DNA from 2 places in the Pseudoalteromonas sp. SG43-7 genome. Region 2 is predicted to be linked to the other one. Evidence: predicted binding sites of a transcription regulator. Region 2 holds the regulator's gene; the other holds the start of a gene.

Region 1 (4,791 bases), on a different contig from region 2:
GAGCTGAAATTAAAGTTGTCAGTAATAAAGGCCAAGGTAGTCAGTTTTTCTTTACTATAACCTTTAATGTTGCCGCTCAAATCGACCCTATCGACTGGCACAATACTTTACTGATTCATTCTGAGCGGGGAATTAATTTACCTGCCGCATTAGCGCCATTAAAACCGCTAGAATTTTCTGAGTTAGCTGAATTAACAGACCACGCTGTATTAGCAGATTATCAGCGGATCATCATTAATGACGTTGATCTACCGAGAGTAATAACGCGAGACAATATAAAAACAGCATTGATGAGTAATAACACGCAGCTTTATGTTGTTAAAAATGATCCAAATACTCCGCTGCCAACTCTTAAAGGTATGCAAATGTGCAGTGTGAAAAATTCTGCATTAGTGCAACGAATACAGCAAGTTGAGCCGGTATCTAAACGCCCTGATGTAAATCTGACAGCGGCAGAGAGTAAACTCAACGTTGCGGGCTTACTAGTGTTAGTTATTGATGATAATCAGCTTAATTTAGATATTATTAGTAATATCTTAAGCAAAGCACATATTAATGTAATGACGGCAAATTCGGCGATGGCAGGGATAGATTTGGTTGCACAAGTCATGCCTGATCTGATCTTAATGGATATTCAAATGCCAGAAGTCGATGGGTTGCAAGCAACCGCTTTATTGCGACAACGTTATGATCAACAGCAATTACCTATTTTTGCGCTAACTGCGCATTGTGAAGCAGCTGACGAGCAACGCTCACTTGCAGTGGGTATGAATAAACATTTAACAAAACCAGTAGTTGCAGCGACGTTATTAGCGGCGATAAATGAGCTGAGAATTACCGGCGCTGTTTTTTATAATCATTCTTTTGCATTAGAACAATTCTCGGGCCATAATGATTTACTACAGGTAATGTTGGGTAAACTTGCTAAGTTGTGTGTAAGCCATCTGCAGCAATTAAAAGTGCCGATGCAAACAAAAGCGTTGGAACGATTAGTGCATAGTATTAAAGGTGTGTCAGGAAACCTTGGCTTTAATCGCCTAAGTGCTACCGCTCAGCAATTAGAAAGTAGACTACGTAAGACACCAGACGTAGGGCAAATATCCCTGAGTCAGTTAGAGTTCGAATTAGTACAAGTAAATAGATACATTCAAATACAAGGCTCAGTAAATGTTGAAGAAAGCCAAAATACTGATCGTTGATGACGACCCATTAAATCGATTAGTGTTGGAAAAAACATTAGCGAATGATCACGAAATATTTTTAGTTGAAAGTGGTGAAAAAGCCCTTACATTTGTTAAATCAACGGCGGTTGACTTAATTATCCTCGATATAGTAATGCCCGGCATTAATGGCTATGAGGTGTTAATTCAGTTAAAAGAAAATTCAACTACGCACGCTATTCCAGTCATCTTTATTTCAGCTAATACAAGCCATGATGATGAAGCAAAAGGGTTTGAATTAGGCGCAATGGACTATATTGCTAAGCCATTTAGTCCCGCAATAGTACGTGCACGAGTGCGTAATCAATTATTGATCAAGCAAAAAAATGATTTGTTAGAAATGCTCGCCTCAATTGATGGGCTGACAGAAATACCTAATCGGCGTTATTTAGATGAAAGCTTATCGCGAGAATGGCGTCGCAGCCGTCGAGCTGGTACACCGTTATCGGTGCTATTAATAGATATAGACCACTTTAAGCGTTATAACGATTGTTATGGCCACCGTGCCGGGGATGACTGCCTTAAACGTGTGGCACATGCATTAGTTGCAGCGTGTGAGCGAGGTACTGACTTTGTTGCGCGCTACGGCGGTGAAGAATTTGCTGCAGTATTACCCGACACCAACCAGTACGAGGCATTGGAATTTGCTAATAAACTCAGAGATGCTGTTAATGCGCTTGCTATCCCGCATAAAGCATCACTCAATGCCGCTCACATTACGATAAGTATTGGGGTTGCTACAACTGAGTTTGGTCAAGTTTATGCTGAGCATATATTACTTGAAGAAGCCGATTTAGGTTTATATCAAGCTAAAGATAGTGGCCGCGATAAAATTATCGCTCGAGTTATTGACGCAAGTTAGTAAAGTCAGTTATTACAGCAAATAAAGAGTGAATATGCTCCACTCTTTACTGCTTTAGTTTTGTGTCTAAATGGCGCTAAGTGAATTATAAATACTATCACCCACACCAATCAGTTTCTCGTTTTTAAAGACCAGTGGAGTACATTCATCTTTTGTCATTTTTCCGTCAGAGTGAATACTATGGGTGGCATAAAATAGTACTTGGTATACATCACCGTCTTTTTTTAATAATTCTGTAAAGTCGGGAGTTTTTAATTTATTTAATACATTTTGATAGCTGGTATCTAAAGTGAGCCCCGAGATGCTTTCACGATTAAATTGATGATGTTCTTCCCAGCTTGAACTATTACCAGCCCAATGCGTTTCTGCTTCACCATCGGATACTGCAATTACACAACCAGTAAGAAGAGGGGCTGTAAGCGCGGCAATTAAAAGTACTTTTTTCATTATTTTATCCTGATACTAAATATTGATTTTAATTTGTCTATTAGTTAGCAAAGAACTGGCCAATATTTTATATTATTTAAAATCAATAGATTAGGTTTTTTTATAAGGCGGTAAATTACATTTAACCACCTTGTATAGCGTAACTAACTAAAAGTTAGTTGATTAGACCAGTCTATTTAAGCTTTGACCTTGGCTAAATGCGCTAATATTTAAGCTGACTTGCTTTACTAAGCGAATGATTGACTCTTCACTGGCCCATGCAATATGTGGAGTCAGTATTAAATTATCACCACGATAAGCGGCCAATGGATTATCCTTCGCAGCTGGTTCTTTACTTAATACGTCAAATCCCGCTCCTGCAATTTGGTTATTGCTCAGTGCGTTGGCTAAATCAGCTTCATTAACGATACCACCGCGCGCGGTGTTAATTAAAATGGCATTGGGTTTCATCATAGCAAGTTCAGCAGCACCAATCAGATCACGACTTTCATCGGTTAAAGGGCAGTGTACACTAATAATATCAGCTGTTTTTATTGCTTGGTAAAATTCTGTTCGGCCCTCTCTAGTTACTTGGTTTTTACGCTCACTGATAACTACATTGGCACCAAAAGCACGTGCAACATCCGCAACAGCTTTACCAAGCGAACCATAACCGATAATTGCCAGAGTTTTACCTCCTATATCATTAAAACGGTAATCAAGGCGGCAGAACATCTCGCTTTGTTGCCATAACCCTTGTTGGCAATCAGCAATGTAGCGGTGAGTATTACCCAGTAAATTTGTGATCAGTGCAAAGGTATGTTGTACAACCGAAGGTGTTGAATACCCGGCCACATTGGTAACGGCAATGCCAAACTCTTTAGCGGCGACTAAATCAACATTGTTAGTGCCAGTTGCGGCTACACATATGAGCTTTAATTCAGGGAGTTTTGCCAGTGTTTCGCGATTAAGTACCACTTTATTGGTGATCAATACATCAGCCCCTGCACTATGCGCTAATACTTGTGCTGGACTGGTTAGTGAATAACTAGTGAAGTTGCCAAGTGTTTGAAAAGGCTCAAGTGATGTGCCTGCTAATGTGGCAGTATCGAGAAGGGTAATATTCATGCGCTTTCCTTATTAAATAAAATAATTTTAATGCTTGACCTTGGTGTGTACTCTAAGGTTTATACTTGGCATCAGTTGATAATACACTCATTGGAGACACAGATGAAAATAGGTGAATTTGCTAATCAGTTAGGTGTCTCTACAGATACCCTAAGATACTATGAAAAACATAATTTGTTAACGCCATCAAGTCGAACCGGGGCCGGTTATCGCGATTATGGTGAAGCTGCATTAAAGCAAATGAAGTTTATTTTACGTGCTAAAAATGTTGGCTTTAGCTTGGCAGAGATCAAGGAGTTGCTGCAAATTAAATTTAAAAAACATCAGCATTCTTGCCATGAAGTTAAAAACCTAACAATACAAAAGCGTGACTTAGTCGCAGAGCGCATTGCTGAATTAACACGTTTTCATCAATCATTATCCGTGTTAGCTGATAAGTGCTGTGGCGGACAAGAGCCCGCAGATAACTGTTCAATATTAACCACTTTGGAGGACATCGATGGACTTACTCAATAATTTTTGGCAGTTATTTTTATTATCTGCCCCTTGGTTAATGCTTGGTTTACTCATTGCCGGGTTATTAAATGTGTATTTACCGGCAAATTTTTTAAATAAACATTTAGGTAAAGAAGGTTTTTGGACCACTGTTAAAGCTGCTTTAATTGGTGCGCCAATGCCGTTGTGTTCGTGCGGTGTAATACCCGCTGCAATTGGTTTAAGACGTGCAGGCGCTTCAAAAAGTGCTACCACTGCGTTTTTAGTATCGACGCCAGAAACTGGGGTTGATTCGGTGTCGGTATCGTATGTGCTACTCGGTCCTTTTATGGCAATAATTCGTCCAATAGCGGCGATTTGTAGTGCTATTGTCGCAGGTGTCTTAGTGGGGCGTGATGCTGAAAAAACGCAAACTACAGCTCACACTAGTGAAGTTAATAATGAGCAAAAGCGAGCAGCTACAACAAGTTGTTGTTCAACAAAATCAGCAGTGGTCGAAGAGAAGGTAAGTTGCTGCTCAACAAAATCAGCAGCGGTCGAAGAGAAGGTAAGTTGCTGCTCAACAAAATCAGCAGTGGTCGAAGAGAAGGCAAGTTGCTGCTCAACAAAATCAGCAGTGGTCGAAGAGAAGGCAAGTTGCTGCTCAACGAAATTAGCAGC
Region 2 (4,791 bases):
TTATTCATTGCTTTTGCAAGCTTTGCTGAAAATACGACACCACCTGCAGATCAAGTCTCTATCAGTGCTGACACGCAGCTTGCCCAACTGAAAGACAATATCGGTATTTTTGAAAAAAATGTTGAAATCATTCATGGTAACCGCCGTATCAAAGCGGATCGACTTGAAGTCCATAAGCGCGAAGATTTAGGCGATAACAAACAACTACTTGTCGCAACTGGCAGTCCGGCTTACTTTGAAGAAAAACAAACTGATGGCACAGTAATGAGTGCCAGTGCTGATGAAGTCCGTTACGATGTCGCTAAGCGCTATTTAACCTTGGTTGGCAATGCACAAGTCACTCAGGCAGGTCAAAAAATCAATGCCAAAAGCATTACCTATGATATGGACCAGCAACTGATCAGTGCTGAAAAAGGCGCAAGCTCAAGCGATCGTGTGCACACCATTTTGGTACCAGTAGACAGTAAAAAAGACAAATCTAAAGGGCAGCCATGAGTACATTAAAAGCTGAATTTCTAGCAAAAAGCTATAAAGGTCGCCAAGTTGTAAAAAGCGTGGGTTTAGAAGTTAGCGCAGGCAGCATTGTTGGCTTATTGGGTCCTAATGGCGCTGGTAAAACCACCACCTTTTATATGATTGTGGGTTTAGTTCCAAGCGACAAAGGTAAAATCAGTATTGATGATAATGACATCACCTTACTGCCAATGCACAGTCGCGCACGGTTAGGGATTGGCTACCTGCCACAAGAATCATCCATCTTCCGTAAATTAACTGTTTATCAAAACCTGATGGCTATTTTAGAAACTCGTAAAGAGCTGAATAAACAAGCCAGAGAAGAAGCGCTCGACAGCTTACTTGATGAGTTTAGCATTCAACATATCCGCGACAGCCAAGGTATGGCATTATCTGGCGGTGAACGTCGTCGAGTTGAAATTGCACGCGCTTTAGCCGCAAACCCAAAATTTATCTTACTTGATGAGCCTTTTGCTGGCGTTGATCCTATTTCAGTGTTAGATATAAAGAAGATTATTGAACACCTTAAAAACCGTGGTATTGGCGTGCTTATTACCGACCACAATGTACGAGAAACCCTTGATGTTTGTGAAAAAGCCTACATAGTTTCTCATGGGGAGTTAATTGCATCAGGTACCCCTGAGCATGTACTCGCCGACCAAACAGTCCGCGATGTTTACCTGGGCGAGCAATTTAGGCTATAAAGCCACGCTCGGCTAAGTATCTGCTAGACTTAACGATGATAACAATAAAAGGATTGTTAGAGATACATGAGGCAATCACTCCAGCTGCGCATGGGCCAGCAACTTACAATGACACCACAGCTGCAACAAGCAATTCGCTTATTGCAACTCAGTACATTGGATCTCCAGCAAGAAATTCAAGAAGCGCTCGACAGCAATCCATTGTTAGAGCTAGAAGAACATGAATATTCAGACGACACGGCTGGTAAAAACGAACAAAAACAAGATAACGATGACTTAACCGTTAGCGCATCAGCAGACGACAAGCCAAGCGAATATGAACAAGAAAGTAGCGAAGCATTAAGTAAAGAGACCTTAAGTGACGAAATGGCTATGGACGTCACCTGGGACGAATACATGAGTGCTGCGCCAAATACGTCATCTGGGCCAATGCCTGAAGATGAGTCAATTTATCAAGGTGCCTCAACTGAAACCTTGCACGAATATCTAATGTGGCAATTACAACTCACACCTTTTAGTCCAACCGATGAAGCCATTGCCATTGCGATTGTTGAAGCCGTTGACGATTCAGGTATTTTAACCTTGAGCTGCGAAGACATCGCAGAAAGCTTAAATCAAGGTAATAACGAAGAAGAAATCGAACTCGACGAAGTGCAAGCAGTGTTAAAACGCATTCAGTTGTTTGACCCTGTTGGTATTGCTGCGCGCAGCCTACAAGAATGTTTATGTATTCAATTAAATCAATTTGATCCTGCAACTCCTTGGATTAGCGAGACAAAAATGATTTTAACTGATCATATCGATTTATTAGCTAGTCGTGACTATCGCACTTTGATGAAAAAGACTAAGCTTAAAGAAGATGAACTAAAAGAAGTAATGACACTGATCCACAGCCTTAACCCAAAGCCTGCGGATACCATAGTACGCGAAGAATCAGAGTATGTTATTCCTGACGTTTCGGTGAAAAAAATTAAAGGTCGCTGGGTGGTTGAACTCAATCCAGACAGCATGCCAAAAATTAGAGTGAACAGCCAATATGCGGCGATGTCACGCTCTGTAAAATCAAGCACTGACAGCCAATTTATACGCTCGCATTTGCAAGAAGCTAAATGGTTTATTAAAAGCCTAGAAAGTCGTAACGAGACGTTACTCAAAGTAACCAACTGCATTGTTAAACAGCAGCAAGGATTCTTTGAGCATGGCCCTGAGGCCATGCGCCCTATGGTACTAAACGACGTTGCCGAAATGGTTGAGATGCACGAATCAACAATTTCTCGTGTAACCACCCAAAAATACATGCATACCCCTCGTGGTATATTTGAGTTAAAATATTTTTTCTCGAGCCATGTAAGTACTGAGAACGGCGGCGAATGCTCATCGACAGCCATTCGAGCATTGATCAGAAAATTGATCAGTGCAGAAAACTCAGCGAAACCATTGAGTGATAGTAAGATTGCAGATATATTGGCAGAGCAAGGTATCAAAGTAGCTAGACGGACTATTGCAAAATACCGCGAGTCGCTGGCTATTCCACCGTCAAATCAACGTAAAAGTTTGATTTAAGGCGTAAAATCACAAGAGGAAAATGCTTATGCAACTAAATTTAACTGGTCGTCATGTAGAAATTACTGATTCATTAAGAGACTATGTAAACAATAAGTTTGCCAAGCTTGAAAGGCATTTTGATCATATCAATAATGTCCATGTCATTCTTGATGTAGAAAAGCTAAGCCAAAAAGCAGAAGCCACATTACATGTCAGTGGCGCTGAATTATTTGCCTCAACTGAGCACCAAGACATGTATGCAGCCATTGACGGACTAATCGACAAACTTGACCGTCAGGTAATTAAACACAAAGAGAAGCACGCTCGACACTAACACTATGAAATTAAGCTCACTTATTTGCCAGGACTGCAGTAAAGCTGCGGTCCTTTTTAATAGCAAAAAACGGATCATTGAATTTATCAGCCAATTGGCTCATGAACAACTTCCTCAGCTATCACAACAAGAAATCCTCAACGCACTACTGTCGAGAGAAAAACTAGGTAGTACGGGTATTGGTCGTGGTATTGCTATTCCTCATGGCCGTATGAGTGGTGTTGAAAACCCGCTAGCAATAATTATAGTGAGTGAATCACCGATTGATTTTGATGCGATAGATAATCGCCCAGTTGATATATTTGTAGCTCTCATCGTGCCAGATGGTGATAGCCAACTTCATTTGAAGACGTTAGCCACAATTGCTGATAAACTCAACGACAAAGATTTTTGTAAACAACTACGTAGCGCAAAAACAGACCAAGATTTGTATCACGTAATTGCTGCGCAATCGTAGCCAAATGAAGGAGAATTTACATGGAGTTAATCATCATCAGTGGGCGTTCTGGCTCAGGTAAATCTGTTGCTCTGCGTGTAGTAGAAGATCTTGGTTATTATTGTGTAGATAATATTCCGGTAAACTTATTACCTTCATTAGTGCGCAGTGTCTCTGATAATTATGACAAAATTGCCGTCAGTATTGATGTCCGTAATTTACCGAAAGAGCAGGAAGAATTTAACGATATTCTTGAATACTTGCCTGGTTTTGCAAATCCGACGCTATTTTATTTAGACAGTGATGATCAAACCCTGATCAAACGTTTTTCTGAAACTCGCCGCTTACATCCATTATCTTTGGACTCTTTGCCACTGGATTTAGCCATCAAGCAAGAAAAAGTATTACTTGATGTATTAACTACTCGCGCTGACTTTATACTTGATACCACTGATCTGAGTGTCCACCAGCTTGCAGAGTCAATCCGTGAAAAGATTTTAGGGAAAAAAGATAAAAAACTAATCATTACCTTTGAATCATTTGGTTTTAAATATGGTATCCCAAAAGAAGCTGATTATGTTTTTGATGCACGCTTTTTACCAAACCCACATTGGGAGCCTGAGCTTAAGCCACTTACAGGCCTGGATCAGCCAGTAAAAGATTATTTAGCCAGCCACAGTATCGTACAAAAATTCACTTGGCAGATCCAAACCTTTGTACAAACTTGGTTACCGCATTTGGAGCGTAATAACCGCAGTTACTTAACAATTGCTATTGGTTGCACCGGTGGTCAACATCGCTCAGTTTATCTAGCGCAAACTATAGGTGAAAGCTTCTCGATGAGCCACAGCAATGTGAAAATTCGCCATCGTGAACAAGAATAACAACTCACGTTTACAGTAAGGAATGTTGATGCGTTTAGAAGATACATTTTTAATAAAAAACAAACTCGGTTTACATGCTCGCGCAGCCAGCGTATTAGCGCAATTAGCTGTGCAGTTTGATGCCAGCATCACACTTCATCAAGATGACAAACAAGCCGCAGGCGATAGCGTACTCGGCTTAATGCTATTAGAAAGTAGCCAAGGCAAAGAAGTTAAAGTTGTATGTGAAGGCCCGGACGCTGAACCTGCTCTTGCAGCAATTGGCGAGTTGATCGCGCAACGCTTTAACGAACAAGAATAGCTCGTAGTCAGTACCACTAAATTGCGTTAAACTAAATAAAGTCGTTAATTAAACAGACCAAGCGCATTAATTAT

What was found. Region 2 encodes sigma-54, which starts transcription at its own class of promoters, with help from an activator protein. Its sites were predicted from a motif close to GTTGGCACGNNNNTNGNNT; they were not measured.
Region 1: a site for sigma-54 is predicted at 2,575-2,593, ahead of H5200_RS06540 (DUF3192 domain-containing protein). Genes of this name have one in related genera too.

Annotation. Positions count from the first base shown of each region.
Region 1 covers NZ_JACJEY010000010.1:70,594-75,384, reverse strand. The annotation lists gene H5200_RS06550 (PAS domain-containing hybrid sensor histidine kinase/response regulator) at 1-1,199, shown strand, start outside; gene H5200_RS06545 (diguanylate cyclase) at 1,168-2,082, shown strand; gene H5200_RS06540 (DUF3192 domain-containing protein) at 2,149-2,529, opposite strand; gene H5200_RS06535 (D-2-hydroxyacid dehydrogenase) at 2,692-3,636, opposite strand; gene zntR (Zn(2+)-responsive transcriptional regulator) at 3,739-4,152, shown strand; gene H5200_RS06525 (SO_0444 family Cu/Zn efflux transporter) at 4,136-4,791, shown strand, end outside.
Region 2 covers NZ_JACJEY010000058.1:7,892-12,682, reverse strand. The annotation lists gene lptA (lipopolysaccharide transport periplasmic protein LptA) at 1-495, shown strand, start outside; gene lptB (LPS export ABC transporter ATP-binding protein) at 492-1,217, shown strand; gene H5200_RS19435 (RNA polymerase factor sigma-54) at 1,284-2,780, shown strand; gene hpf (ribosome hibernation promoting factor) at 2,809-3,096, shown strand; gene ptsN (PTS IIA-like nitrogen regulatory protein PtsN) at 3,101-3,553, shown strand; gene rapZ (RNase adapter RapZ) at 3,574-4,416, shown strand; gene H5200_RS19415 (HPr family phosphocarrier protein) at 4,445-4,717, shown strand.